2 regions of the Paenibacillus sp. MZ03-122A genome follow, and region 2 is predicted to be linked to the other one. Evidence: riboswitches for the same ligand, from Rfam matches in the RefSeq annotation. Region 2 holds a riboswitch; the other holds the start of a gene.

Region 1 (14,956 bases), on a different contig from region 2:
AGCGGGATTACTATTCACGGGAACTGCTGGATCATTCAGACTGGCTTCGCTTAGGATGGTGACATTGTCCATTTTCATGATAGAGGGAATTTGCCGTTTGAATACTTTGGCTACCGCATTGACGGTTTTTACAGCCTTCGTATACGATAAATCGCGGATTGTTACATCCATGACCTGTGAATCACCTGCGGTGTTCACTCTTAATTTTTGCGCCAAAGCTGACGGAGTGACCTTAAGGTCGGGGAAGCTGGCGACCACCTGATCCATAATCGCCGAGGAGATCATAATTTGCTTATAGGAGTTCGTTAAGGCTATATTCGTTTGAACTACACTGTAATCAACGACACCTGCACGATCCGGTCGTGGCGTCTGGTTGATAATGAGCTTTGCGGTAGCTTCATAAATCTGCGGGGTAAAATATACATTTTTTATGCCCACTACAGTACATACCAGCAGTACGATGCTACCAATCAACCACATTCTTTTACGGATCAAACGGATGTACTCTTTCAACTGCACAAGACCAGTCCTCCCTGATTGACTTGTTTTCGATGCAATAACGCTTGTACTGATCCTCTGCATAACGGGGAAAAGAACGATGCATGACCCTCTAATCTATAGTAAAATGTTGTATAATAGCGCATAGAAGGTCCAGCCAGCGAATAAGCACAAAATGCTCAATCATCGGTGGCCTCTTAGGGTATATAAACGAAGACATAAGTGAAAACTATGAAATAAAGATACGTTATGTAACTTACATAACTAATTTATGATACAAAACGTATCTTGTCAAGCGTAAAATTGCTTTTTTACCTTTCTTAACCTTGCCTTCAGGAGGAAAAACAGATGAATTATGGCACCCGCATCGCTGAATTACGAGAACATAAGGGATTAAAACAAGAGGAACTAGCGCAATCCCTCGGAATTACGCGGGCAGCTCTTTCACACTATGAAAAAAATAGGCGCAAGCCAGATTTTGAGATCCTGACCAAGCTCGCTGATATTTTCGGGGTAACGATTGACTACTTGGTGGGACGTACGACCCATCCGGCGGCAATATTGGATTCAGATGTGAGGGAATTTGTGGACCAGCTTGAACTGTCCGACGAGGATATTCTGCAACGTTTCAACCTGACCATTGACGGACGTACCTTGTCTGAGGAAGAAGCCAAACGTTTTATTGCATTTGTCCGAATGGAACGAATGATGGAATAAAGAAAGCTTCCGATTGCTTCACGTCTCGCTCAAGTAAGACCAGCCGTTGGAATTTACTCGCGCTTGTCCTTCCGGTATGTGGTTCCATCAGTGTCGTTTTCTAGCCATTCTGGCATCGTGAACCCACATTGGAGCAAAATGTCCCGGATGTCCAAGTCGATAGCGGCTTTGTCTACTTTCCGTGCGTTGTTTTGAAAAAGAGGGTTGTTCACCCCTAATTCTGTCTCCTTGTTCATTCAGCACTAACCTCACTTTATTATTCTTGGTCACCGGAAAGAGATTTCCTACAAAACCATGTATGTATAGTCATGAACAAAACTATTATATATGAATACATACCTGCAATGTTGTCGTCTTATGACGAGAATATAAAAGGATTTTCTTATTTTTTTCTTCATTATACGTAAAGTATTGGCAAATCAGAACAATTTTCCAACAAAAAAGAACCTGTCAGGTCCTATTTTCTCCTGATAGGTTCTTTTTTGTTTTATTTCGAAATGATGTTAGGTATTCGTTAACTCAGGTCCTATATACATTCCGATCTGTTATTAAGCGACCTCGGCTGCCTGGGAAACCTGAGTGCCTCCGGTCGCCCGGACTTTGTAGACATAGTGGCCTCCAGCTTTTACTGTGCGGTCTGTATACGTGCTTCCCGCTACTTGCGAGGCAATCACCTGATAGGCCCCGTCGGTCCCGTCAGCACGCAGCACATCATAGGAAGATACGCCTTCTGCCTGAAGCCAATTAATCTTTACCGCCCCATCCTGAACAGAAGCAGCCTTCACCCCTGTTGGGGCTGAAGCTGCGGTCTGATCTGTACTTTTTAATTCCAAAATATATTGTACCGCTTCGCCAGGACCCAGCTTTTCTTCAAAATCAAGGGCAGGAGAAGCCTTGAGCCCTGATATGGAACGCTGTGCCTGACTGTAAGTAGAACCCGCTCCAAAACGTTCACCCGTGTACAAACCGGCTTTCGGCATCGTTACCCGTACACGAACGGTCTGCGGGGTAGCTTCGAAATTCACTAGATTCACCAGCAATTTGTCTGAAGTAGCGCCGCTACCTGCCAGCGGTTTAAGCTTGGACGTATCCACCGCACGAACATAGACCATCTTGTCCTTGGTATCCTCTGGATTCAGCACTGTATACGTCAGAGGTTTTCCATGGGTGGCATAGGCTAAGCTCAAGCGTCTCATGATCTTAACGCGGGTGTCCTGTCCTTGCCCGAACGGATAAATTTCTGTGTTGGCCGGGTTATGACTTTGCAGATCGAAGCCTGTTTTAAACAGCGTATAATCTTTATAAAAAGCAGCGTGCTGGATAAACATATCGGCAAACCCGATTTGCGAACGCATAATCCGATCGAATGCGGCTGCTTGTGGCTGACTAGCCCCGTAATCTGGATTGTCTCGATGCGTATCATTGGTGCCGAACTCTGTGTTCAGCATCTTTTTCGCCAATCCATTGCTCGAACCGCCGAAGGTTTTCAAATTTTGGACGAAGCTGCCCCCGCCCTCTTCATTATACGATTCACCATAGGCGTGTCCATTGGTCAGGTCGGTGACTTCCTCCAGCTGTTTACGTTGCGCCGGGTCCCGTTCCCATCCATCTGGGTCACCGCATTTTTGCGTACCACTGGTTTGATTTTTGCACGCTTTGGTAGAGTACGTTGGCCAGTAGGCCCAGCCCGGTGCTACGGTTTTGAGATGCGGTGCCAATTGCTTGCCTTCTGTATTCAACCACTTGGCCACAGCCAGATTTACCGCCTTGGAGCGATTAAATAAGCCAGGTTCGTTATCTACTTCATAATATTGAAGATAAGAACCGTATTTTTTTACATAATCGCGCAACTTTTGCTTGGCCGTCTCTGGCAGAGAACCATCTTTTTGCAGCTTAATATCACCTGTATATAAATACAAAGCAGACGATTGCATATTATACTGCTTTAACGTTTGATAGTAATCATCCACGTCTGTACATGCCTTGCCCACATTACTGGCACAGGTCACCCTCATGACGTTGCCACTATAAGCAATGCCCAGCCACTTGAGAACGTATGGTAAATGCTTAACTGCACCCTGATCATAATAAAATTCTTTATTGTTCACATTTGTTCCGGTCAGTATATATTTACCGTGTACCGGTTCGGCCGCAGGTGAAGCTAACGTCTCCAAGCTCAAGTCATCCCAAGTCCACCACACATTTTTATCTTCTGCAGAGGAGCAGTATAGGCAGCGCGCTGTCTTTAGCTTGAGTACGTTAACACCGCTTTGCAATTGCTCTTTGGGTATATATAACTCGTAGTTGTTTTTGAAATTAAAAGCACTCCCAGTACCGGATACCCCGGCAATCTGAATAATACCGGACAACTGATGATTTGAAAATACAGCCATTTGCGGGACTGCTTTGCCCGCATCCAAAATCCGAACACGGAATATCATACCATTGGGAGGAATCTGATTCAGCTTATACTGGAGTGTCAGTTCAGGGTTCGTGGACGCATTCAAACCGGGAGGAATATCTCCACTGCTGAGCAATACCGGAACTGTTGTACTCTCTTCTGCTACCGACAACGCTGACAATGCTCCTTTAGCAGACGATTCGGTAGAGGCAGCTGCTGTAGAAATGTCGATATTATCCCTACCGACCATACCTTTGAATTCCGCTGAAGAGTCATCCCTCTGACCCAGCTTCCATACTGGACTGGCAGCCGCTACTTTATCCGTCTGCAATTCTGCGCTTCTTGAAGGCGTGTATATAAACCAAGCGATCATCGCTATAGCTACGACCGCTAATAGTCCAGATAAAACGATTGTATACCTATGGGATAACCATTTTTTTATCATATGATCCACCCTCTCTCCTCATATTTTTAGACCGGGAAAGAGTATCAATCAAGGAAGAAACAAAGCGTTTCCGGGAATCACCGCTTTCGCTTCATGCTGACTTTCCCACATTAGACGTGCCATCGCGTCGCCTTTTTCATCATAGTATTCCACTTTTAAATCTACCATTTTGCCTGCTTCCAAAGTAATACTGCCTTTACGCTCCGTCCAGCTTTGTTTGAACCAGCTGTCAATCACCAACTTGCCGTCTACCCATACGCGAATACCATCATCGGATATCGTTGTGAACGTATAGGTCTCGCTATATTGTGGTTTGATTTTCCCCGTCCAGCGAACCGAGAACTGATCGGCATTCACCTTTGGATCAGCTGCAATGGCGCGCCAGTTGTAGTCCAGCTTGCTATCTGTACGGATCAAAGCAGGACTTCCATTCAAATTCATATTGTTAAAATATTCGCCCTGCAGCCCGTTCACATATACCACATCAGGGACGGAAGGAGGAGTCGGAGCCGGGATAGGCTCACTTTGTCCCTCGTCCGGTAAGGTCGGTACATCTGTCCCAGGTTGTTCGATTGCTGCCAGCCCATTTTTCACATCATCCCGTGTCAAACTCTTCGAATCATTCATATAATCCTGTATTTGGTTTGTTGTGTTATTCTCGGTCAGCATCTTGCCCCAAGTCATGGAGTATACCCATTTAGGCTGAGCCTGCAACACCTCAGAACTAGGCATCTCACCGTGCTCCCCAATAGCAATCGGCTTATTCCGTGCCAGCCCGAGCAGACCTTCGTAATGACTTTGCTTAAAATCATTGTTGTAAATGTCTACTGCCAAAATGTCCACTTTGTCATCCCCCGGGTATTTCGGGGTATACGGGACGGTATACGAATTGGGCGCATTCGGACTCCATACCCACAGCAGATTGTTCAATTGATGTGTGTTTGTAAAACGGTCGTACATGATATTCCATAGCTGATTAAAATTAGTTTTGTTTCCCCACCAGAACCAGTCACCATTCATTTCGTGGTAAGGTCTCCACAAAACCGGAACCCCTGCATCACGAAGCTGCTTTAATGATACAGCGACCTTATCCAGATCGGCAATGAGGAGGTTATACTGCGTAGTACCTGGGGTCACGTATTTGTTGAACTCTGCCTGACTTACTTTCGCCTGTACATTGGCCCAAGTCAGTGGCCTACCCGGTAGCGCTTCATGAAAAGTCATCGTCACAATACCACCGGATCTGCTCCAACGGATAGCACTATCGACGACATTTTTACGTTGTGCTGCTTCTGTAGTGTCGGATTGACCAGAGATGGCACCCATCTCATAGCCGTGCAGACCAACATATGCCTGACTGATTTTTTGGACCTTGTTACTTAATTCATCCGGACTTTCCAAATAATCATGCTGACCGGTGACTATTTTTTTCCCTGAGATGTTGAGTAAATAATTGTATAGTTCACGGGCCTGAGTAGAAGCGTCCGAATTAACAGGTTGTAATGAAGCGGCATTCGCCACAGACAGAGAATCACCAAAACCGACGGGCAACAATGAAAAAAACATAACAACGGGGAGTACATGACGTATCAGTCGATACAGAGGAATAAAATAGAATCTCACTTTCGCTCTTCCTTTCGGTAGCCAGGCTGCCATCCTTGTAGAAGGCCCTTTAGCTTTGCGTACCTGCCTTTCGACAGGGCTGCGTTTATCGTTGGAAGGAGTTTGGATTCCTTCTTACCCTAAGTATCGACTTTTTTTTACCAAAATTTAATAGGTCATGTTCATGAATTTACAGGTTTTCGCCCAATTTCGACAGTTCGGGCTATGAATTTTCATGAATTCGTCTTTTTTTCGTTTTTACGAAAACAATTATGAGATAAATTGGTGACGGGAAATTTCATTCCAATCCATACAAAAGCGTACAATATCCTCTTCAACCAATTCAGAACCAGTCTGCACCTCAATAAAATCCACATCGGTCACAGCCAAAATGCTATGCTTCGTTCCTTCAGGAATGCGAACTACATCACCAGCTTTTACTTTGTGCAGCTTCTCATTCAAAATAATTTCCGCCTCACCACTAATAATGGTCCAAATTTCACTCCGTTTGAAATGAAGCTGATAGCTGATATTTTTGCCTTTCCGTACGCGGATTCGTTTGGTCAATACCTCGTTACCCTCGTCATATTTGACATAATCCACAACCCGATACTGCCCCCAACGACGTTCTTCATACATTGGACGCTGATCATGAGCCTTGAGCACTTCCTTAATGCGAGGACTTTCAGCCTTATTGGTCACAAGAATACCATCCGGGCTAGCAGCTACAATCAGATCATTCGTTCCAATGATCGCCACAGGAATGTCTAACTCGTTAATAAGACTCGTATTGACGCAATCCTCCGTTACTACACCTCTGCCCACTTGTTGATTAGACATTTCTTCTGTGAGCGTATTCCAGGTGCCCAAATCCTTCCAAAAACCATCATACGGAAGAACTACGATATCCTTTTCCTTCTCGACTACTTCATAGTCAAAGCTGATTTTTTCCAGAGATGCGTATTGCTTTTGCATTTCTTCATAATTCAGCGGCAAACCCTTGGATGCCAAGATATCCAGCAAATAACTTAATTTGAATGCAAAAACCCCGCAGTTCCATAGAGCATTGCGTTCAATCAGACGCTCCGCCTGCTCCCGGTCGGGTTTCTCTTGAAAATGGCTCACTTCGCGGTAGCCAGTGCTACCTTGGGTGGCATCGTTTTTCGGAATAATGTAACCATATTTCTCTGAAGGATAGGAAGGGACAACCCCGATTAAAGCAAGCTTGCCTTCACTCTCCTGGAGTGTATGTTCCAGCTGGGCTACGGAAGCGAAGAAAGCATCCTCAACATAAGGATCTACAGGCAATATAGCTATAATTTCATCAGGGGAAACACCAGCAATGGAATATAGATAAGTCGCTGTCAGCGCAATCGCAGGAAAGGTGTCTCTGCGTTCCGGCTCAACAATGATGCGCGTATTCGGCCCGACCTGACTCTGGATCATTTCGACCTGTGCTCTCCCCGTCGCAATAAACGAGGATTCTGATAATCCGTTGTCTCCCAATTGTCTCCATACCCGCTGTACCATGGATTCCGAAATCCCCTCCGGGCTCTCCAGTACCTTCAAAAATTGTTTGGAACGGGAATCGTTGGACAAAGGCCATAATCTTTTACCGGAACCACCAGACAAAAGTACGAGCTTCATAACTCTCCACTTCCTCTCTATATTGGTTGGATGATCGGATGGGGCAAAGTTGAGTAGCCCGCTACGGGCTGGATTTGATCTTACGATCGCTGTTGCCGTGGGATTCTTTGGATTGTGTAAGACATTTATATGTAAGAATCCCAAGTCAAAGGCGAACGCTCCGCTTCTCCAGATTCAAATCCATCCCTGCGCTACTCAAAAATGCATCATACCCGATCATACCTTGTGGTGCAAAAGGCACGACCGGACATTATTAAGTCCGGTCAGCCTGTAAAATGTTCGAAAACTCAGAGTTTGCCCGCTGTGCTTGCAAGCTTCAAGTAATCGAGGTTTCGTAACGCCTTGCCCAGATTGCCTTCGGCAACCGCAATGGCGTACTTGATCGGAAGGAGCGGCTTCAACCGTGCCGCTCCCTCCGATACGCCCTTCCTACTCCCCCCATAAGGTGGGAGTTTAAAAACTGTGACTCCACGGCGAAAAGCAGCGGAGCGGGCAGAATTGTTCTGAAGAAGCGTCAGCGTTTGCCTTTATCCCCGGATTTTAACCTTTGAATGTTTTATATAATCCAGAAAATCCGGGGGTAACAGCAATCGGAAGAACAATCTGCACGCGCAGCGCCTTCAGCGCCTCCAACACCGCCACAGTCACTTTTTAATCGGTCACTTCGGTCACTTTTTAAACTTCCACTTTATCCCGATTCCACCCACTCATCCGCGGACGACCCACGGAGTAGTATTCCAGCCCGGAGCCTTGGATCTGTTCCTCAGCGAATACGTTACGACCGTCAATGAGAACCGGCTTGCGCAAAATGGAGGCCAGTTGTACGAGATCGACTTTTTTGAACTCTTCCCAATCGGTCAACAGGCACACAGCGTCGCTACCTTCAGCGGCTTGCTGTGGGGATGAGCACCACATAATATTCGGGTGATCCACGCGCTCCTTGAATTTATCCATCGCAATGGGATCATACAGTTTGACAATAGCGCCTGCCTGAATGAGCGTTTCTACGATTTCCAGTGCTGGAGCTTCGCGGATGTCATCTGTATTTGGCTTGAAGGCGAGGCCCCAAATGCCAATGGACACACCGTTCAGTTGACCCAGCGATTCGCGCAGCTTGGATACAATCATAAAGCGCTGGTCGGTATTCACCTCGACCACCGATTTCAACAACTTAAATTCATAGTCTACATTACCTGCAATTTGGATAAGCGCATTTGTGTCTTTTGGAAAGCAAGAGCCACCATACCCGATCCCTGCTTGTAGGAAAGAGGAGCCAATCCGTTTGTCCATACCCATACCGTCAGCCACACAGGTTACATCGGCGCCAACCTTTTCGCAAATATTAGCGATTTCGTTAATGAACGAAATTTTAGTTGCCAGAAACGCATTGGACGCGTATTTGATCATTTCAGCACTACGGATATCCGTCACATAGATTTTATCCGTGAACACCTGATGCAGAGTGACCATGGTTTCACGCAATCCTGTATTGTCCAAACCAATAATGATGCGATCCGGATAAAGCGTATCATTGATGGCTGAGCCTTCTCTCAGGAACTCCGGCGCGGAGACGATATCGAAAGACAAACTCGTGTGACGAGCCAACACGTCCTTAATCTTTTCGTTCGTTCCGACAGGTACAGTACTCTTGGTCATAATAATCTTATACCCGTTCATGGCTCTCCCAACATCAGCGGCCGCCTGTTCAATGTACGACAAATTCGCCTCACCGTTAGCCAGAGAAGGGGTACCTACCGCCAAAATTACGATATCCGAGCGGCGTACCGCATCGGCCAAATCCGAGGTAAACTCCAACCGGCCCGCTTCCAGATTCAACGCGATCAATTCTTCAATACCCGGTTCATAAATCGGAGATTCTGCCCGGTTCAACATGTCGATTTTGTGCTGCTCCAGATCGACACAAATCACCTCATTACCTTTTTGCGCAAAACATACACCCGAGACGAGCCCAACGTATCCAGTACCGATTACAGCCAGCTTCATTCCGTTCATCCTCCTTTTAGAAAGTTCACATAGGCTTGTTCTACATACTTTTTTAATTGATCCTTGAAGTTTTCTTCATCAAATTTGCGGGCATGGGTAATGATATCGTCCACATTCCACGCATGTTGCTCAACCTTTTCGACGGCCTCCAGCACATCCTCTACTTGATGCTTGCGGAAAAATACGCCGTTCACATGAGGAACAATCGTATCCAACGCTCCCCCACCCTGAAAAGCGATGACAGGCCGTCCGGCCGCATTCGCCTCCAAAGGCGTAATACCGAAGTCCTCTTCACCCGGAAAAACGAGTGCTCGGCATTCTGCCATCAGCTTGTTAACCTCTTCATCCTCAAGCCTGCCGAGGAACTCAATGTTCGGGGCAGCCATACCTTCGAGTCGTTTACGGTCCGGTCCTTCACCCACAATGCGCAGCTTGAGACCGTTACGTTTGAATGCTTCGATCGCGAGATCAATGCGCTTGTAGGACACCAATCGGGATACGATCAGGTAATAGTCACCGATGTTTGTAGCGCGTTTAAAACGGGATGTATTAATAGGTGGGAAAATCACATCCGAATCCCTTTGGTAATAGTGCAAAATTCTTCGTTTAACAACCGAAGAGTTGGCGACAAACTGGTCTACGTTGCGAGAAGTTTTGGCATCCCATGTTTTCAACCGGTTCATGTACAGCTTGAGCATGTTTTTGAGCAGGTTGGATTTGGACTGCCGGGCCATATATGTATCGTAATCCCAGGCAAACCGCATCGGCGTGTGACAATAACAAATGTGAAACGTATGTTTGGGTACCTGGATGCTTTTCATAAATGCACTGCTGGAGCTTAAAACAATGTCGAAATCCCTAAAATCAAAATCACGGATAGCAATGGGATACAGCGGCAGCACTCCTTTGAAGTTGTCCTTCACTCCTGGGACTTTTTGTAGCCAAGTGGCTCTAATATCCGCATCCTTCAAGTTACGCGACAGGCGGTCGTCGCTGAACACCGTTGTGAAGATAGGAGCCTCCGGATACATATCGTGGAATACCTCTACTACCCTTTCCGCTCCGCCCATTTGGATTAAGTAATCGTGTGCTATCGCTATTTTCATCAGAATCATCCTTTAACGCGAATGTCGGTCAGACTCCTGCCAACAAACCCTTATAGTAATGAACTATATCCTTAACTGTGTTCTCGATGACAAAATGCTTCTTGACCCGTTCCATCCCTCTCTCACCCATCTGCTGACGTTCTTGTGGATGCTCCAACATCCAGCGGATGGCTTCTTCCAGCTTAGCCGGATCACCCGGTTCAATAAGCAGCCCGGTTTCATGGGGTACCACCGTTTCCTTGGGTCCACCCTCATTGGAAGCAATCACGGGGAGACCCGCAGCCATGCCTTCAATAATGACCTGACCGAATGGTTCTGGTGTAATAGAGGTATGAATCAGCAAATCACAACGCTGCATCAGGCCTTGAATGTCATCGACGTGTCCCAGCAGATTGACGTTAGCCAACCCGTATTCGCGCATCGTGGACTCTAATCGTTGCTTGTATTCCTCTTCTCCGAACAACGCATCTCCAGCCAGCCAGAATTTCACGCGCTGATCCGGTAAAAAGGAGCGTGCTGCTTCCAGTAAAATATGCTGTCCCTTCCATTCCGCCAATCTGCCGACCAATACGACGTTAAACGAGTCATCACCACGTACATGGGCAGCCGTGTCACGTGCTGTAATTGCTTTGGCAAAAGCGGAATAAACGACAAGCGTCTTTTTGTCCGGGGGTAACTCCAACGCACTCAGCGTGGACTTGGAATTAGCAATCACTCCGTTGGGCAAAAAGCGGGACATCAGCCGAATCCCTTTGGCCACAATCGGCTTCAGATACGGCGGACCGATGTGGTCACGGATATGCCAGATCAAGGGCAGCTTCGCCGATTTGGCGGCTACTGTACCATACAGTGCAGACTTGAGCGAGTTCGTGTGAACGCACACGACCTTTTCCGCACGCAGCAAGGGCGCAAGTTTTCTACCGTAAGCCAGCAAACGAAAAGCTGCTGCAGGCGCACCTAGATTCACGGCATTCCGTCCCCGATTGCGAATCGAATCGTCCAATGGAACGATGCGCACATCAATATCACGCTGCCGAAGCCGATCTGCCAAATCGCCCTCCTCTGCCAAAATAACGAGCGGGTCGATATGTTCCCCGATATTCGTCAGTATGTTGTACAAAGCGACTTCGCCGCCGCTCCATCTTGCCGTATGGTCAATATAAGCTACTCTCATCATTTCGCCGCCGCCTTTCTATCAAGGACCTGTCGGAACACCTCTTCCACCTGCTCCGCTACATGTCCCCATGTATACCTGCTCAGGACATGGTCCCGGCATTCCCTTGCATTCGGTAGAAGTTCACGATGATCCAGCACACGCAGCAACCCTTCAGCAATGGCTTCACTATCCGTTCCCTTGAACAAAAGCTCGGGACGGAATCCTCTTAAAATCTCCTTGTTGCCACCCACAGGAGTCGCCAGCACCGGCAGTCCCGAGGCCATCGCCTCTACTGTGATCAGACCGAAACCTTCCAGTGCCTGTGTGGGTACAACGAACAAATTCGATGCTTGGTGGTACAGGGGAAGCTCCTCATCCGACACATAACCGAGCAGCCTTACATGGTTATGAAGATTGTATTCCGCCACCTTGGAAGCCAATTCCTCCATCAAGGGACCCTTCCCTCCAATCAGCAACACATGATCAGGATGACGCTCGGTTACTCGTCGCCATGCTTCCAGTAGCTGTAGTAGTCCCATTCGATTAACAAGACGACGAACGGTTAGCACAATCGTCGCATTTTGCGGCAAATTCAGGCGCTTCCGCACCGCTTCTTGATCATCTGCCGGGTGGAACCTTTCTACATTCGCCGCACCAGGAATAATATGAATTTTGCTGAGTGGAACCTTATAGTGCTCATGCAAAATATCCCGAAAAGTCTCGCTTAGCACTATAAATTTATCCGACAGACCGTAGGCCTTCATTTCAATGGATTTAGCCAACGTCGTTTTTAGAAAATGCTTGATGCCCTGTCCTTCAATCTTCATTTCCTCCGTCCACGGTCCGTGAAAGGTGGTAACTACCGGGATTCCTCTTTTTTTCGCCTCCAGCGCTGGCCCGACACTATAGGGGGCAAAATGGGAATACAATATATCCATCGGTTGCTTGTCGAACAACTCTGCTGCATATTTTTGCATTAGCTCCCGGCGCTTCCAGATGGATTGCTGCTTGCTGCCAATCGTATGAATCCGAATACGGTCGGGTGCTTGCGGCTGCTCGTCACTACAGATTAGAGCATCCAACGTATTGCGCTCTAGCGTAAGCTGCTCACAGATCGATTTGAAATATGTGTTGAGGCCTCCTGGCTGCAAAGACGGCCAGCTCAACCCCGTTGCCGCAATACGAAATCCGTTATTGTACGACATAGCTGGTTTCTCCTTTCTGCTCGGTATGTCCGTCATCCACGATTTCTATCTTTTTTCGCCGCTTGGTTAGCTCATAATGCTTGAAGCAGACGAGAAACTCATACATCACCCAGAAAACGGCTACGGCAAAACCCGCTAATCCCTTGCGGTATAAGCCTTGGACAAAATACTTCTGCACAAAGCGGGCAGGAGGCCGCCACAACAGTCTGGTAATCCGAAAGGATCTTCCTTTGTTAAATGCCGTCTCTGCTTCCAGATCTGTATATTTATTAAAACGGGTCATATGATCACTGATGCTGCGGAAGCCGTAGTGCCATAACACGCCCTCCAGATTGACAATCTGGGAAGAGGCTACATCCGGCATTTCATGAACAAGACTATTCGTAATGCCATAAATACGACGATTGTACAAACGAACCAGATATTCGCCTTTATTCATCCATTTGCCGAGAAAATCGCCAATCCGAAATACGGAATATGCTTTGGCCGGATCGTGGAGCGTTTCCTTTACTTTCAACAAGTCTCCAAGCAACTCTGCATCCACTACTTCGTCCGTATCAATCAGGAATATCCAATCAAATTCCGCTTTTTCAACACCAAACATGCGCTGCTTGGCATAACCCGGCCACGGGTTAGAAAACACCCGACAGCCCAAGGATTCAGCTACCTGAATCGTATTGTCCTTGCTCCCTCCGTCAATGACGACGATATCGTCCGCAAAGGGCTTGCAGGATTTAATGGCGGCTGTGATTCGAGTGCCATCATCCTGAGCGATAATAACTACGGATATCCGGTTGTCCGCGGGAACGCTAGACATGTGGTTCATTAGCGGGTGCCTCCTTCTTTATCTAACCGTTAACTGGCTTTTTCCGGATGTAGTGTGACATCGTTGATCGGAGCCATTGAAAATCTTGTTTGGAAATAAGCAGTCTTGGAATCTTCATTTTTAGAACGAATTTAACATTACATAAAATGAAAATGAACCGTAAAATCCCCGAAGACAGCATTGCTATCCCTGCACCCGTCAATCCATATCTCGGCACGAGTATGGACAGCAATGGAATGACGAGCGCCAATCCGACACCCTGTAGAATGGTAACCAGTTTGGGCTTACCCAACGCCATAAATTGTTGTGCCAGCACCATGGTCCCTCCACTGATAGCAACCTCAAGCACCAAGAACCGGAATACCGTGAGCGCTTGTTTAAACTCTTGACCATATAACAATGTAAATACAAACGGAGCAATCAGCATCAGCATCGCCGCAGCCAGAAAGGTTGCCGTTGATGTCACTCGAAATGCCCGAAATGTTATGGCCACCGCCTCTTCCTTATTCAGACCAGAGGCTTTGGGAAACAGCACGACAATGATCGAGGTAGAAAATACATTCACCATCCTGGCCAAGCTGACCGCTACTGCATATAAACCGAGATCAGCGGGTCTGAGCAGACCCGCAATCAAAATCTGATCAATATAAGTGGAAACCTGCCCCATGAGATCATTTCCGTATGAACCCATACCGTAGGTAAAGAGATTTTTAAATTGCGTCCAGCTGTTCTTTACCTTTGGTTTGTACAGCCGAATCATTCGTATCGTGACACCGATATAAATCGGCAAGCCTGGCAGTAAATAGGCCAATGCCGAGGTGTACGGATTCATATTTCCGGTTAAGATCAGAATCGCTAGACCCAGCAGTGTACTCAGCGGTACCAGATACCGGAATAAATTGTACTGCTTATATTCCGAGCGAACTTGAAGCAATGCATTATTGATCTGTGAAATCGCTATGAGCGGACACATCATCATGGAGCACTGCGCGAAAAGTATGACCGATGAAGAAAAAGAGCGCAGCCAATAAGGAATTAGAAAAACTCCGACGAGTGTCGCCAAGCCCCCGAACATGGTAGCCAGCAGCAAGGCCAGACCATACAGCTTGCCCGTTTCCTCCGGTTTCCTTTTCGCATTGTAAATCAATGCAGACGGGACACCGAAGCTCATGCAGAAGGCGAGAAATTGGGACCAGTTCACCATCGCTGTCTGTTCCCCGCGTCCAGTAGGACCCAGGAATCGTGCCGTTAGCACACCAGTCAGCATATTCACGACGAGAATCAGCATACTGAATATCATCGTTTTTACTGCTGCAGAGCTGTTATCCTTGCTTTTGGCAAACCGAATC
Region 2 (14,956 bases):
AGCCTCTCCCTTGCGGACTTTTTAACATCAGTCAAGGCACGGACCCTTGATTTCAATTCCATGGAATCCACAGGCTTCATAATGTAATCGTTGGCCCCTGCAAGAAATCCCGTATATAAGTCCTCCTGCTGACTACGTGCTGTCAACAGCAACACAGGCAGCTCCGAAATGCTAAAGTATTCCCTCACACGCCGAGTTAACTCATACCCCGACATTTGGGGCATCATGACATCGGCTATAATTAAATCCCATTCCCGATGATCCAGCCTATGCAAGGCACCCTGGGCACTGGTTACAGTTACAAGGTCGTAAGGCTCCGAGGCGAGAATGCCCTCTAACACCCTTAAATTAACCGGATCATCATCTACTGCGAGTATAGCAGATCGTGCAGAGCCTGCCGCAACCTGCATCACAGCTGCATTCTGTAGAGCTATAAAATCAGTACCTGCTTCTTCATCCATACACACCTGCTCGTTATCGCGTGATTCGTCTGGGGTAGGTGAGGGATCAAGCGGTAGTGTGAAAGAAAAGGTTGAGCCTTGACCAAGCTCAGAGCTTACACTCAAAGATCCTCCATGAAGCTCCACCAATTGTTTGCTAATACTCAACCCTAGTCCAAGCCCATCCCCAATAACCGTCAAATGAGAATTTCCTTGTTCATATGGACGAAATATTCGCTTTTGCGTCTCCTCATCCATCCCAACGCCAGTGTCACGCACCTGAATACTGGCCATTTCGCCTTGGATGTGTGCGTGAACGGAAATGGTCCCCTCAGCAGTATGTTTAACAGCATTGTGAAGGAGATTGAACAGGATTTGGATTACTCGGTTTTCATCCGCTAATACATTTGGAAAATCAGCAGGGATGTTTACTACCATGTTTAGAGGTTTCCCATCTGTCATGAATTGAAGCATATCCAACACACCCGAGGCTACGGCCTTGGGCTTCAAGCTTCTTTTTTCCAGAATAATATCCTTTTCACGCAGACGTGTAACATCCAGCAAATCATTCAATAATAAGGACATACGGCGGCCGACCGTAACGAGCAATTGCATGTTTCTCCTGTTGGGTTCATCTAGGACGCCGCCCTGATTCTCCAGCACGGTCTGTGCTATATTGATCATCCCATGCAGAGGATTTCGCAGCTCATGAGAGGTGTTGGCCAAAAATTCATTTTTCACCTGATCAGCGCGCTGCAATCTGGCCGACAGCCTTCTCAGTTCAGCATTCGTATTAAAAAACCGTTTGAACCAATAGGATGCAAATGCCACAAAAGCCAACACAATATCCCAAGGGTAATAGGGGAGATCATTGGTTTTGAAAATGCCCCACAGCATGCTGGATGCGATGCTAATGGATGCTAGCAACAGAAAAACAGCCTCTTTTTGCCCTCTGAATGTTCTAAGAAAAGCAAGGGAGGGAACTGTAGCACATAGAGTAATAGCTGGGAATGCGATAATAGCCATAAGAAATGCATAAAGGCTGGATGTAGGTGCAAGTAACACCAGAACCGCAAAACCACAGTGGCCTATAAAAACAATCTGAATGATTCGGGATCGAATCAACAGAGACTGCGCTAGCTTCAGTACACACATGCCTATTCCAATATAGGAAAGGGTAGTTATTTTTAACGAAAGACCTAGATTTATGGGGAACCATTCCAATAAAAGCTTGTCATCGTCTGTCAGGATGGATAATACCGTGCAGATTACAATTCCCGCAAAATACAGAAGCGCCTTCTTTTGTGGATTCATAAAAAATATAACGACTATATATAACCCGTGAAGCAGCAAAATAATACATACCATAATTTGCATTGAGATCGTGAAGTTGGTTCGGCTATTCACAGCATCCGCGCTTCCAAAAATGATAGGCTTCATAATTCCTCCACTAGCAGAAAAATCATAATTGGATACTTGGATGACAATCTCAATGGCCTGGCTGTTCGCATCAAACATAGCAGAGAATGGAACAGTTGATCCTATATGCTGTTCGACCTTGCTAGAGACCTGACCACTATGACTAATTAAACGGCCGTTCACAAATATGTTGGATGCCGTACTGATCTTCCCGATCCGAAGTCCGTATAAAGTGTCCAACGATCTGTCACTCAAAATAAGTAGCCGATAGGTTCCAATGCCATATGCCTTATGATCCACAGGAGATACCGACTCACTCCATAAGCCTGGTACCTGAATGGACTGACGCTGCTTCTGCATAAGTAAGGATTTCAGTTCTGCAGGAGAAGATAAAGTTCCAGGATAAAACTCCCACTCCCCATTTAATGGTAGGGTCTTTATCTCCTGTAAATTCAAGCCCCTCAGATCCAGAATTCCCGCCTTGGCCCGGGGATAATCCTGATTGTGGTAATAATCAAACCACAACAAACGCAAGCCGATAATCACGATCAGGAATGACAGCGTAATTAAAAGAAAGTTCCGCTTATTCATCCACTGGTGATCCGGCACCAAACATCAGCGTATCGTTGCTGGTCTCTCATCTGAACCAGCAGCATTGGATGGTGACCAATCCTCATAGTTTCACAACCTTGTCTACATAAATTTCATTTATCGTTCTTTAGCACAGATTGCCCTTGCTACTCAAGCAACATACGAACCGCAGTAAGGACAATTCCAATCAGAAAGCCTGTAAGCGCACCGTTAATCCGAATCCACTGTAAATCCTGCCCCAGTTTATCCTCCATTAAGGCAATCAGTGAAGCCTCATCCATTCTATTTACATTTTCTCGGACTAGATTACCAATTTGGCTATGGTTTGCTTCCACTACTCCGGTAACACCTGCTACGATCCACGAGTTGATCTTGTCCAGCAGCTGCGTATTTCTCCATAAATCAGACAGCATTTGATCCAGTAAGGGTACAATGTATGTCGTTACATAATCGGCATCCTCCATATAATCCAGCAGATAGCGGCGCAGCTCTTCGAGCTTCTCGGATATAGCTGCATCACCTTCCCAAGAATCAATAAAGGTGTTTTTCCAATGATTCAGCCCTTCCCTGACCGTATCTTTGGCTGCCAGGCGGATCAGCTGCGTGTTGATACCTTCCAAGACGGCCTGACGACGCGGATGTCCTTCATCTTGAAGCTCCGCTACGCGGTCCAGCAAAAAGTGACGAATCATCTCGCCCATACGCTCCTCATTCAAATAGCCAAGGAAGGCGTTCAGGGCAAACTGCATAAGCCCGCTGACCTGCAAGCCACTAACAGCCTGCATCCCCAGAGTGCCAAGAGCAACCCCGGTGTCTGACCGCAGTAGCCAGGACTCCGTCTGCTCCAGCGCATAATCCAACGCCCGTTGGTCATACTTCCGCTCGCCAGCTTGCCGGGCGAGTGCCTCTAGCAATGGCCCTATATCGAATTCAGTCGCCTGTCGCTTAATCCCGGTTGTGATGACCGGGGCCAGCTCTGCCAGTGGAAGCGAACGAACAAGTTGCTTGACAAGGACATCTATGAAAGTGACCGCTTCGGGCGTACGTATTCCTTTTTCCACATTTTTCAGTACCAGCTCAGCCAGTCTAATCTCGGCAATTTTAGATGCAATACTTTCTTTATGAAGCAAATTGTTCTCGACCGTGTTAACCAAGGCATCGGTCAGCTTGCCCCGATTTTTGGGGAGAAGCGCTGTATGTGGAATCGGAATGCCCAGCGGATGACGGAATAACGCGGTTACGGCAAACCAGTCTGCCAATCCTCCAACAAGTCCGGCTTCAAAAGATCCAGCCAAAAGACGGGCCCAGCCAAATTGTTGAAAAGGTAACGTAGCAGCAAAGCCTGCTCCCATCATCACAAGTGACCAAGCTGCTGCGGTTTTTGTGTTTTTCGTTTTTCCCATCCTGTAGTCCTCCAAACTGACTGTAAAATTTGTTTCATTACTTCTGTAGTACCATCATATCATTGCCTGTACAGATACCAAAGGTCACTGTACTCTCTTGCGAACAAATTGCATGATATTCAAAATTTTCACATTTTCTTAAATTAAGTTCGCATAACCACACTTATCCATACATTTTCGTGAACAAAATCTCCACAATAAAGCTATAACTATTTTCTAGCAAAATGAGCCCTTTGAATCATTTTGTCGAAATATGGTCCCATTTTTCCCGATACCGAAAGGATATATAACTCAGAAAGTGGAATTGCAAGACTATGGTATATTCATTGAAGAAACTAATTTTCCCCAGCCTCATCCTTTTCAAATAGGTACTTTATGTTATATTTGTTATATATTGTTCAGTCCCTAATCGCTACATGAATTACTTTAATGTGATAAAATAACCTTTGTAAATAGGGACTCCGGTTCTAAAAGGATATTCGTAAAACAAACTACAATTATCTTACTAAAATTGTTTTTTTGTAAAGGAATTGGATATGACAACAAACCAAAAAAATGCCCAGTATGTCTGGAGTGAAGATCCAGTTGCAATTATATGTACACCCTCTTCTTTCGCTAAAAAATCCCTCTTCTATATACAGGAAATAGGCTATTTCAAAACAGATGCTTATGTAATGGAACGACAAAAGCTCACCTCTTTTTTGCTCCTTTTCACCCTGTCTGGAAGGGGGGAATTGCAATATCGAGACAAGGATTATATATTGAAACCTCATGATATGCTTTTTATTAATTGTGAAGAATATGTACAGTACAAAACTTCCTGTCAGAAGACATGGGAGTTTATTAGTGTGAATCTACATGGCAATCTTATTGACCATTTCTATGAACAATTCGATAAACACAATAAGCCCGTAATCTCACTAAAGGATTCAAGTGCAGTATTGGACAAGCTGTACACCTTATTACAGGTACAGCCAGAAAGAAGCTTATCCTCTGAACTGCTCTCATCCAGGCTAATCGTTGACTTGTTAACGATTATTTTGCAGTACCCCTACACCAATCCCAACGCGAATTCAGATGGAACCGCAGAGGTGCGCAAGGTAAAGCAATATCTGGATCAATCCTATTGTGAACGGATCACGCTGGATTCACTTGCAGACATGTTCGCTCTAAACAAGTTCAACCTGGCTAAAAACTTTAAAAAACAGATTGGCTTTTCCCCTATTGAGTATCTTATTAATGTTCGTATCACGGCTGCTCAAGGCTGGCTTAAAACTAGTGATGTAGCTATTGTAGACATCGCACAATATGTGGGCATTCCCAACACAAGTCATTTTATCAATCTGTTCAAAGAGCACATTGGAGAAACGCCTCATTCCTATCGCAAAAAATGGGGAAACCGTATAAAATAGGTCTTATGTATAATCTGCAAGCTTGTTTTGTCGATAAATAGCGAAAATTTGAGATTTAAACTTGCCTAATAGAGTACCTAACTGATAGAATAAATATACAAGCTATTCAGGATAAATGGCAAACTTGTCGAAAGACAAGGACGCAAAGCTACAGGGCCTTCTGTATGATGGCAGCCAGCTACCGGTTGAAGTGGCTTTTTGTCGTGCTTTTTTTTCGAAAACTTTATACGAAATGGCAAACCTGTCGAAAGGCAGGGACGCAAAGCTATAGGGCCTTCTATTTATGATGGCAGCCTGGCCACCGAAAGGAAGTTTTTTATGGGGAAAATGATATTTTCCACACTTCTCCTATTTTTCATGCTATCCGCAATACTCTTAAATTCGACAATTTACGCTGCTGATAGTGTTGTATGGTTGGATCAAAACAATGTAAATCATGGGACGGTCAGTGTGCGTTACTCCGTTAAACCTAACATTAAAACCAAGATTTTGGTTACAAAAGATGCGCAAAAATACTCTTATAATCTGACACCCGGAAAGTCCGAAGAAGTATTCCCTCTCCAGATGGGTAATGGGAACTATAGCATCAGTATTTTGGAACAGCTTAATGGTAATCAATATAAAGTGATAGGACAAGATACGATCGAGTTAAAGCTAAACGATAGCAAAGCGGTATACCTCAATTCCGTTCAAAATATTAACTGGAGCGGTACTAATCAAGCGATTCAAAAAGCCCATGAATTAACCCAAGGCGCAACAACGGATCGTGAGAAGCTTCAAAAAATTTATGATTACGTCATTAGTCATATCAAGTACGACTCCAATCAGGCCTTCGCCTTAACGACTGACTATCTACCGCAAATTGATCGTACGTTAAGCTCGCAAAAAGATATTTGCTATGGTTATGCTTCACTGATGGCTGCTATGTTACGAAGTGTAGATGTACCAACCAAGCTGGTTATGGGCAAATCTTCCTACGTGGACACTTACCATGCTTGGAACGAGGTCTACATCGACAATCAATGGGTGGTCGTAGACACTACAGTAGATGCAGCACTGTATAAGGGTAAACAAAAATTCGAAATGATCAAAGATCCCTCCAAATACATTAAAACAAAGCAATATTAATATCAATGTTTTTATTAATATTATTTTAAAAAATTAAAAAATGAAGAAATAGAACTACATTTCTTTAGAGCCTTGATCACATGATCAAGGCTCTTTTTCTATCCTTGTTGAGAAATTGTTGAGATGTGGCATGTATTCTAGTCCAGAAAGACATTGAGGTCTAACCCATTATCCTAATTTCGGGACTAAAGGAGGTAATATTCATCCCCGAATGTAAATTTCCATAAATTATGAACAAGAAATCAATGCGGCTAACATAGCATCAGATGAATGATTGATGAATATATAAATACAGCCCTCTTGACCTCGAAGGAATAATCATTAGCCGCTAAATAAAAGTATTTTAAGAATAGGAGATTTGTTTACCATATGAGAAAAAAATGGAATACAGCAGTTGTTGCGTTATTGCTCTTTTTGCAATGCTTATTCAGTACAACACAAGCCTATGCACAAAATCCCGACTCTGCTCTGCCAGTGACCCCAGGAACCGATCCGGTTCAGAGTGTGACTAACGATGTATATCCAAAGCCCTCAGAGCCTATTAACATCCCACCTGCTGTCCCGGCTCCAGCCGTTGAGGCAACTGCCAGTTCAACTTCTGAAGTGAGGGCAACTCAGGAAAGTATTTTAACCAAGCTAACCCTCACAGATTCCTCTGGAAGTGTTATTGATGCAGTGTATAATCCCGATAGTCGTATTGATATTGGCTCCGCCATCCATTTAGGGTATGAATGGGAGCTGCCGAACCATACGTATAAAGCTGGAGACACCTTTACCTTTCAATTACCTGAGCAATTTCAAATTTACACAGACATTACATCTCCTCTGACGAATACGGATGGAGAAGTTGGTCATTTCACCGTAGACCGCCAAGGTAAAGTAATTATGACTTTTAATGATTACGTGGAAAGCCACTCTAATGTCAGCGGTAAGCTGGAGGTCAAAACCGATTTTAGCAAACAAATAGAAAAAGGCAGCACACAAGTCATTATTGCGATTCCAATCAAAGGCGGCGAGCAAACGGCTATCGTAAATATTAAGCCTGCAACTGGCCCTACTTTGGAAAAGCAAGGGAAATTCGATGGAAAAAATCGAATTGATTGGACAGTTGACGTAAATAAACAATTGGATTCTATAAAACACGCCGTAGTAACCGACCCAACTCCCCAAGGATTGGAACTAATCAAAGATTCCATCCGGGTATATCATTTGCAAATCAATGTCGACGGAACCACCGTGCTACGGGACACTGTTAGTGCAGATAAGTATACAGTCGAAGCTGATCCGGCCGGGACGGGCTTTAGAATCCGCTTTAACGAGGAGAGTATAAACAGCGCATACCGAATTCAATACTCCACGAACATCACAAGCGAGGATAACCGTTTCTCCAACACGGCTACTTTTTCAGGAGACAATGTGAAGGATCTCTCTGCATCAGCTACTGTTACCGTTAAACGCGGGGATCTTCTAAGCAAAAAAGTAGAGCAATACGATCCAGTCACACAAACAATTTCATGGGCAATCAAATATAATTTTGCCAACAAAAAAATCCCTGCAGCAAAAGCGGTATTGAGTGACCGTTTTAATAACAGCCAACAATTCGTCACAAGCTCACTTAAAGTTTATAAAGGGGATACGCAAGAGGAGCTTCCTGCATCGGAATACAGGGTCACTCCAGTTACTGACGACAACGGTACCAACGGTTTCAATCTACTGTTCAATGCAGATATTGATGCCCCATATACCATCCGTTATCAAACCAAGGCTATAGATCGTGTACTTAAAAATGGTAAAATAACGAACAGTGTAACATCGGACGGAGTAACAAAAGAAACAACCACAGAACTGAAAAGTGTAATTATCACCAAGGGCTATAAGGAACCGAACTATAACACCAAAACAATTCCTTGGATCATTTCCATTAATGCAGATAAATATACAATGGACCAAGTCGTTATCGACGAAGTCTTTCCGAATGGCGGTCTGGCATTATTGCCAAACACATTGAAGATCCAAAGCGCGGATGGAAAAACAACACTAACATCGCCGTCAGACTACGAACTGATCCCTCTTACGCTAGATTATAAAAAAGGGTTCACTATACGTTTTCACAAAAAAATTCAAGACACGTATACAATCAGCTATACAACCACATTTAACAATGAATGGAAAATCGACAAAACCAAACCGGACTTTTGGAATAAAGCCTCTATCACTTGGTTATATAACGGAACAACACAAACCGCGGAGGCCGAAGCTCGATTATGGCCGGACAATATGACCCAGCAAAATGGGGCTAAGTCAGGTAGCTACAATGCCAGTTCCAAACAAATTACATGGGACATTAAAGCCAACTATAACCGCAAAACTCTAAATCATGCTGAAATAAGGGATACATTATTACAGGGCCAAAAACTGGTGCCAGGTTCTGTTAAAGTGTATGATATGACCCTGCTCGGGTGGTGGAATGGCGTACAAAAGGGGGCCGAAGTGCCTTCGAGCCAATATACTCTTGTTTTACCTTCCGCTGCTAACAACAATGAACTGAGCGTCCAGTTTAACCAGTCCATCAACTCTCCTTACTGGATCACTTTCCAAACGACACTGGAAGGAGAGCTTATGGATAAAGAGATTAACAATAACGCTCAACTTATGGATGGAAAAAATCCAGACTCGGAATGGGCAGCCAAAGTGACTGTGCCTCACGGTGGAGAATACGTGACGAAATCCGGTACTCAGAATGGAAATAAAATCGATTGGAACATCCATATCAATGAAGGGCAATCCTATGTCTCCAACGCGAAAATCGTGGATACGCCCAGCAATAATCAAATTCTGATTGAGGATTCTTTTCATCTATATTCCACCAAGGTATCTGCCAATGGAGAAGCTACCAAGGACACTGAATTAGTCAAGGATCAGGATTATAAGCTAAAAATAACAACGACTGCTCAAGGTCAGGAATCCTTTGAGCTTGCCTTTACGAAGGCTATATCATCGGGCTATATTTTGGAATATCAATCCTTTATTCAAGCTGAAGACAAGGCAAAAGTGAGCAATAAGGTTAATTTCGAGGGCGACCGTTTGACCACCGAAATCAGGGAAACAAGTAAAGAGATCATCGTGCGTACATCCTCTGGTTCGGGATCAGGAGGAGGAGTTACGGGAAGTCTGGAGATTACCAAAGTTGATGAGGACGATCACAATAAGGTTCTATCCGGGGCACGTTTTGCACTCTATGACAAGGATCAGAAAAGAGCACCTCTTGTCCAAACTACCAATTCGGACGGGAAAATTGTATTTTCTTCATTGAGTTATGATGACTACATTCTGGAGGAGCTTGCTGCTCCTGAAGGCTACAAAATAACAGCGCCAAAAACAGAAATCAAAATAGATGCAACCATCAAACAAAGTTCAGGCATTAAAGAAATCGTGATCACCAACAAAAAGGACACTCCGGTTGATCCGGGTCCAGGTACACCTACTGATCCAGGTACGCCTACAAATCCAGGTACGCCTACAAATCCAGGTACGCCTACAAATCCAGGCACGCCTACGAATCCGGGATCAGGTAAAAAACATGATAAGGACCCTGAAATAACTGAACCTCCGGTGACGCCTGTTACGCCCGTAACAACCGAAGAGCCGCAAATTATCGAAGATGAGGATGTTCCGTTGGGCGTTCCGACTATTGAACAGCCACCTGTGGAACCAGAAGTGCAACCACCCGCTGAACCAGGGGTGCAAGCTGACACACCAGAAGCAGACCCTCATCAGGAGCCTTCTCCGCCCGTGAAGATTGAAGAAGATCCAGTACCTAAAGGTGTAATTCGTCTACCGGCAGAAGGACCAGAAGATCCAAGTGACCCGGGGCATACACCCAAGGTGGATACATTGCCAAAGACAGGAGAAAACAGTCCTGCTCCCTTCTATGTAAGTGGTATGTTCTTAATTCTTCTGGGTGCCTACCTAGGTTATAAACGAACGCATAAAAAATAAATAACATTTTATAATCAAAAATCCCCCTTCTCAGCTCATCATTAGCGAGAAGGGGAATTATTTTACATGTCCGTTCTATGAATTACTGTATTAGGAGGCTTTTCAATTGCGTAAGCTGGCATACGTGAGCATCATGTTAGGAATCATCATTATGTTATTTCCTACCGCTAATGAATGGTTGGAAAATCAAAGGCAAAAAGAGCTATTACAAGAAGCTGAATCATTATCAAATACAGATACATCCGATACATCGACACTGACTCCCGAAATGATTAAAGGTTATACAGATTTGTCCAATTGGCTGACAAATACCGCAGCAGCGGATGGGCCACAATTGTCTCAAACTACTCCCCCTTCGTCGGCTCCAGAGCAAGCTCCAATCGCTACAATCCAGATTGATCGTATCGGGCTGAAACTTCCTGTGCTCGAAGGTGCGACCCAAAAGCATATGAGATATGCCGCTGTACATATGTCGGAAACTGCGACACTCGGCCAGGTGGGGAATGCTGCCATAGCCGCTCATCGCTCACGAACAACTGGACGTTTATTTAACCGGCTTAATGAGGTGAAAATCGGGGATCAGATTCTAATTCACACTCGGGGTGAAAAATACGTATACAAGGTCTACAACATTTCAGTCGTCACTCCTTCAAATGTCTCCGTTTTAAAAAGCATCAAGAAACAAAAGCTTCTCACACTAATTACCTGTGATCCTCTTGTAAATCCGACACATCGACTCATCGTTCATGCAAGACAACTGACCTAATGCCGCTAATAGAAGCGGAACAACCTATAAACTATATTGGTGGTGACCCCATTGAGTATATCTTTAACAGCCTTACTTCTAATTGGCCTAACTTTGGTGTTGTGGATATATATGTTGATTTTTTTACATTCTGTGATGATGGAAAGAAATTCACTGCGGAAACTTGCCTATCAGGACCCTGTAACGGGTCTGTTCAATCGGAATGCACTTGAGCTATTTTGGAAACGAAGCAATGGCAAGGAGGGTTTTGCTATTATGTATCTTGATCTGGATGGATTCAAAGCCATTAATGACACATACGGACATCAAATCGGTGATAGGTTGCTCAGACGGGTAAGCAATCATTTACTCCAGGTGACAAACTCCAATCAGAAAGCTTTTCGAATCGGTGGTGATGAATTTCTACTCATGATGAAGGATTATGATGCCGATCAGGTCACAGTTCTAGCAGAACTGCTGCTGCAAAAAATCAGCGCTCCTTATAACATTCAGGGAATCAACCTTCAAGTTACAGGAAGCATTGGTATTACTATGCATCCTTCTCCGAAGAAGCCTCTGCCTTCTTTACTGAAAGAGGCCGATATCGCCATGTACCAAGCAAAAGGAATGGGGAGAAACTGCTATGCTGTATACCAGAGGATCAAACAGAGGCCAAACGTCAGATCATATGACACTGCACGAATTATAAAGTTTGCAGCTTGTTTTCGAAAAAAAGCAAAGATCCAAAGTATACAACAAATGGCAAGCTTCTAACACTAACAAAGAACCCGTAACATCAAATCAGGCGGGTAAGTCCTGTTTATCCAAGATTATACCCGCCGATAAAATATTCCTACTCCACCTTACCCTTTGCAATCAGCTTGAAATCATCAAAGTGGAATCCTGGTGCAACCACACAGGTTACCAACACAGGCTCATCCCCCAGCGGACGTGCCGTTTGCCATACTGTTCCTGGTACGAGTGCTTGTGGATGCTGTCCTGCCTCCACATCCGCACCGACGATAATTACCGTTTCTTCGCCAGGCTCTTCTCCGCTTCCACCCAATTTCAACTCTACAGGGCTTCCGCTATGATATAACCACAGCTCATCGGAATGGACCACATGCCACTCGGAGAACTCGCCCGGATGCAGCAAGAAATACGTAGACGAAGCTGCAAAGCGCGGACCGGAATATACATCAGGCAGCACAGGTTTCGGAATTTGAAAATTAGCCTTCCACATCTCTTTGTACCAACCGCCTTCTGGATGGGGCTCCATGCCCAATGCCGTTACAAGCGGTGAAATAGCTTTCGTCATTGTACTAACCTTCCTTTACCCTAAATTCCTTCTTCCCTACTGTAAAACATAGCGTTGCTTTTGTCACGTTTCTCCCTTGGCATGTCGAACGCTATTATTTTATGTCAAATTAAATAACATTAAATTGTGAATATTCATTTGATTTTATCATATAAATAGCAGTTAACAAGTAAAATAACATACCAAATATAATACACGTAAATTTTTATGACATAAAATCTTGTTTTTTATTGTAAGCTTATAGTATCATGAGAGAAATTTTGAAATTCTAATAGAGCTTGATTATGTCAATCCGTCTACTAAGCTATGTATCCAAGCCTAAAAGGGGTGAGCTCTCTGATCCAGTTTCGCAATGTCAACAAGCATTACGGTCACTTCCATGTACTCAAAGACATCAATCTTCAAATTAAGGAGGGCGAGGTCGTCGTAATCATCGGTCCCTCCGGCTCGGGTAAAAGCACCCTGCTTCGCTGCATCAATCGTCTGGAAACGATATCGGATGGGGAACTGATCGTTAACGAGATCCCTGTACACGACAAAAAGATTGATATTAATGCCTTCCGCCGCAACATCGGGATGGTGTTCCAACATTTCAATCTGTATCCACACAAAAAGGTGATTGAAAACATTGTACTGGCACCTATGAAGGTACTGGGCATCTCGAAAGAAGAAGCTACTCAAACAGCCATCACCTATCTAAAGCGCGTCGGAATCGAAGAAAAGGCACAGAGCTACCCCGCCCAATTGTCCGGTGGACAGCAGCAGCGGGTCGCGATCGCCCGTGGGCTCGCGATGAATCCAAAAATCATGTTGTTTGACGAGCCTACTTCAGCACTTGATCCCGAAACGATCGGAGAGGTACTGGATGTTATGCGCTCGCTCGCCCATCAGGGCATCACAATGGTCATTGTCACTCATGAAATGGGCTTTGCACGTGAAGTGGCGGACCGCGTGATTTTTATGGATAAAGGACAGATTTTGGAAGACAGCCAACCTGCCGAATTTTTTCAGAATCCGGGTGAGGAACGGGCTCGCCTGTTCCTGAGCCGTCTGATTCATCATTAAACAGACTACCAATGTAGCGTAAATCGAAAGGGGAATGTTCTGATGAGAAAAAGATTTCAATGGAGTACTTTGGTGCTGGTAGCTTTATCTTGTCTGCTCGTGTTGGCAGGCTGTGGAGGCAAAGAAGGAGCGGCAACGTCGGGGAATGAGGCGGCAACAGCCAACGGGCTGGAAGCGATCAAACAGCGTGGCAAACTGGTCATTGGTGTGAAATACGATACCAAGCTGTTCGGACTGAAAGACCCGGCTAGCGGAAAAGTAGAAGGCTTTGATATCGACATCGCTAAGGCTGTAGCCAAACATATTTTTGGCGATGAAACCAAACTTGAACTAAAAGAGGTCACGTCCAAAACACGAATCACCTTATTGCAAAACGGGGACATTGACGCCATTATCGCGACGATGACCATTTCGGATGAACGTAAAAAACAGGTTGATTTCAGCGACGTCTATTTTAACGCCGGGCAATCTCTGCTCGTGAAAAAGGGGAGCCCCATCACCGGGCTGGAGTCTCTGACCCCAAAAACCAAGGTGCTCGCCGTGAAAGGCTCTACCTCCGCCAAAAATATCCGCGAAAAAGCACCTGAAGCAACAATATTGGAATTCGAAAACTATCAGGATGCTTTCAACGCCCTCAAAGCAGGTAAAGGAGAAGCATTGACTACGGATAACTCTATTCTGCTCGGCATGCAGCAGCAAGACCCGAATTATACTCTTGTAGGCGGGAACTTCACAGAGGAACCTTACGGCATTGCAGTGAAGAAGGGACAACCGGAACTGCTGCAAGCCATTAATGATACGATCAAGGAACTGAAAAGCAGCGGTGAATACGATAAGCTCCACGAGCAATGGCTTGGGGTTAAACCCGAATAGTATTCTTGTGAAGGAGCCGCCATTGCGAGCTCCTTCCTTTCTTAGTTCTGGATAAGGAGGTACATTCACAGATGCTTACTTTTGATATCAACGTACTTTTTGATCATAGCGACCGTTTCAGAGAAGGCTTGCTTCATACCGTTCAAGCTAGTGTCATTGCCTTGATTGGAAGCTTTATTCTGGGGGCTATTATTGCCATCCTCCGAATTGCGCCTTTTAAATGGCTGAACTGGATCGGTACCGTCTATGTAGAGGTCATCCGCAATATCCCATTGCTGATCGTCGTACTGTTTTTTTATCTCGGGCTTCCCACTTTGGGCATCCCTTTGGACGGATTCGTATCTGGAACGCTTGGATTGACCGTATACACGGCCTCCTTTATTGCTGAAGCCATACGTGCCGGCATTCAATCTGTGCCCAAGGGTCAATTTGAAGCGGCAAGGTCCTCCGGGTTGAGTTACAACCAGACGATGATCAGCATTATTTTACCGCAAGCCATCAAAATTGTACTGCCTGCGATCGGCAACCAATTCATTAATCTGGTCAAAAACTCTTCCGTGCTG

What was found. A riboswitch is a leader RNA that binds a small molecule or an ion and turns the genes downstream of it on or off. The one in region 2 is predicted to bind cyclic di-GMP.
Region 1: it holds a riboswitch for cyclic di-GMP, as region 2 does, so the genes downstream of both, NLX74_RS16395 (glycosyl hydrolase) here and NLX74_RS12345 (transglutaminase-like domain-containing protein) in region 2, are expected to answer to the same signal.

Annotation. Positions count from the first base shown of each region.
Region 1 is NZ_JANAVI010000007.1:79,541-94,496, forward strand. Features, by position in the region: gene NLX74_RS16375 (YveK family protein) at 1-519, opposite strand, end outside; gene NLX74_RS16380 (helix-turn-helix domain-containing protein) at 847-1,215, shown strand; gene NLX74_RS16385 (hypothetical protein) at 1,269-1,451, opposite strand; gene NLX74_RS16390 (PD-(D/E)XK nuclease family protein) at 1,764-4,061, opposite strand; gene NLX74_RS16395 (glycosyl hydrolase) at 4,110-5,684, opposite strand; cyclic di-GMP riboswitch class I at 5,698-5,778, opposite strand; gene NLX74_RS16400 (sugar phosphate nucleotidyltransferase) at 5,934-7,310, opposite strand; gene NLX74_RS16405 (UDP-glucose dehydrogenase family protein) at 7,986-9,314, opposite strand; gene NLX74_RS16410 (glycosyltransferase) at 9,320-10,420, opposite strand; gene NLX74_RS16415 (glycosyltransferase family 4 protein) at 10,449-11,597, opposite strand; gene NLX74_RS16420 (glycosyltransferase family 4 protein) at 11,594-12,781, opposite strand; gene NLX74_RS16425 (glycosyltransferase family 2 protein) at 12,768-13,607, opposite strand; gene NLX74_RS16430 (lipopolysaccharide biosynthesis protein) at 13,630-14,956, opposite strand, start outside.
Region 2 is NZ_JANAVI010000005.1:25,370-40,325, reverse strand. Features, by position in the region: gene NLX74_RS12360 (hybrid sensor histidine kinase/response regulator) at 1-2,450, opposite strand, end outside; gene NLX74_RS12355 (DUF445 domain-containing protein) at 2,597-3,853, opposite strand; gene NLX74_RS12350 (helix-turn-helix transcriptional regulator) at 4,390-5,265, shown strand; cyclic di-GMP riboswitch class I at 5,373-5,451, shown strand; cyclic di-GMP riboswitch class I at 5,490-5,571, shown strand; gene NLX74_RS12345 (transglutaminase-like domain-containing protein) at 5,584-6,393, shown strand; gene NLX74_RS12340 (collagen binding domain-containing protein) at 6,763-10,392, shown strand; gene NLX74_RS12335 (class D sortase) at 10,499-11,158, shown strand; gene NLX74_RS12330 (GGDEF domain-containing protein) at 11,210-11,911, shown strand; gene NLX74_RS12325 (cupin domain-containing protein) at 11,991-12,455, opposite strand; gene NLX74_RS12320 (amino acid ABC transporter ATP-binding protein) at 12,783-13,520, shown strand; gene NLX74_RS12315 (transporter substrate-binding domain-containing protein) at 13,563-14,393, shown strand; gene NLX74_RS12310 (amino acid ABC transporter permease) at 14,465-14,956, shown strand, end outside.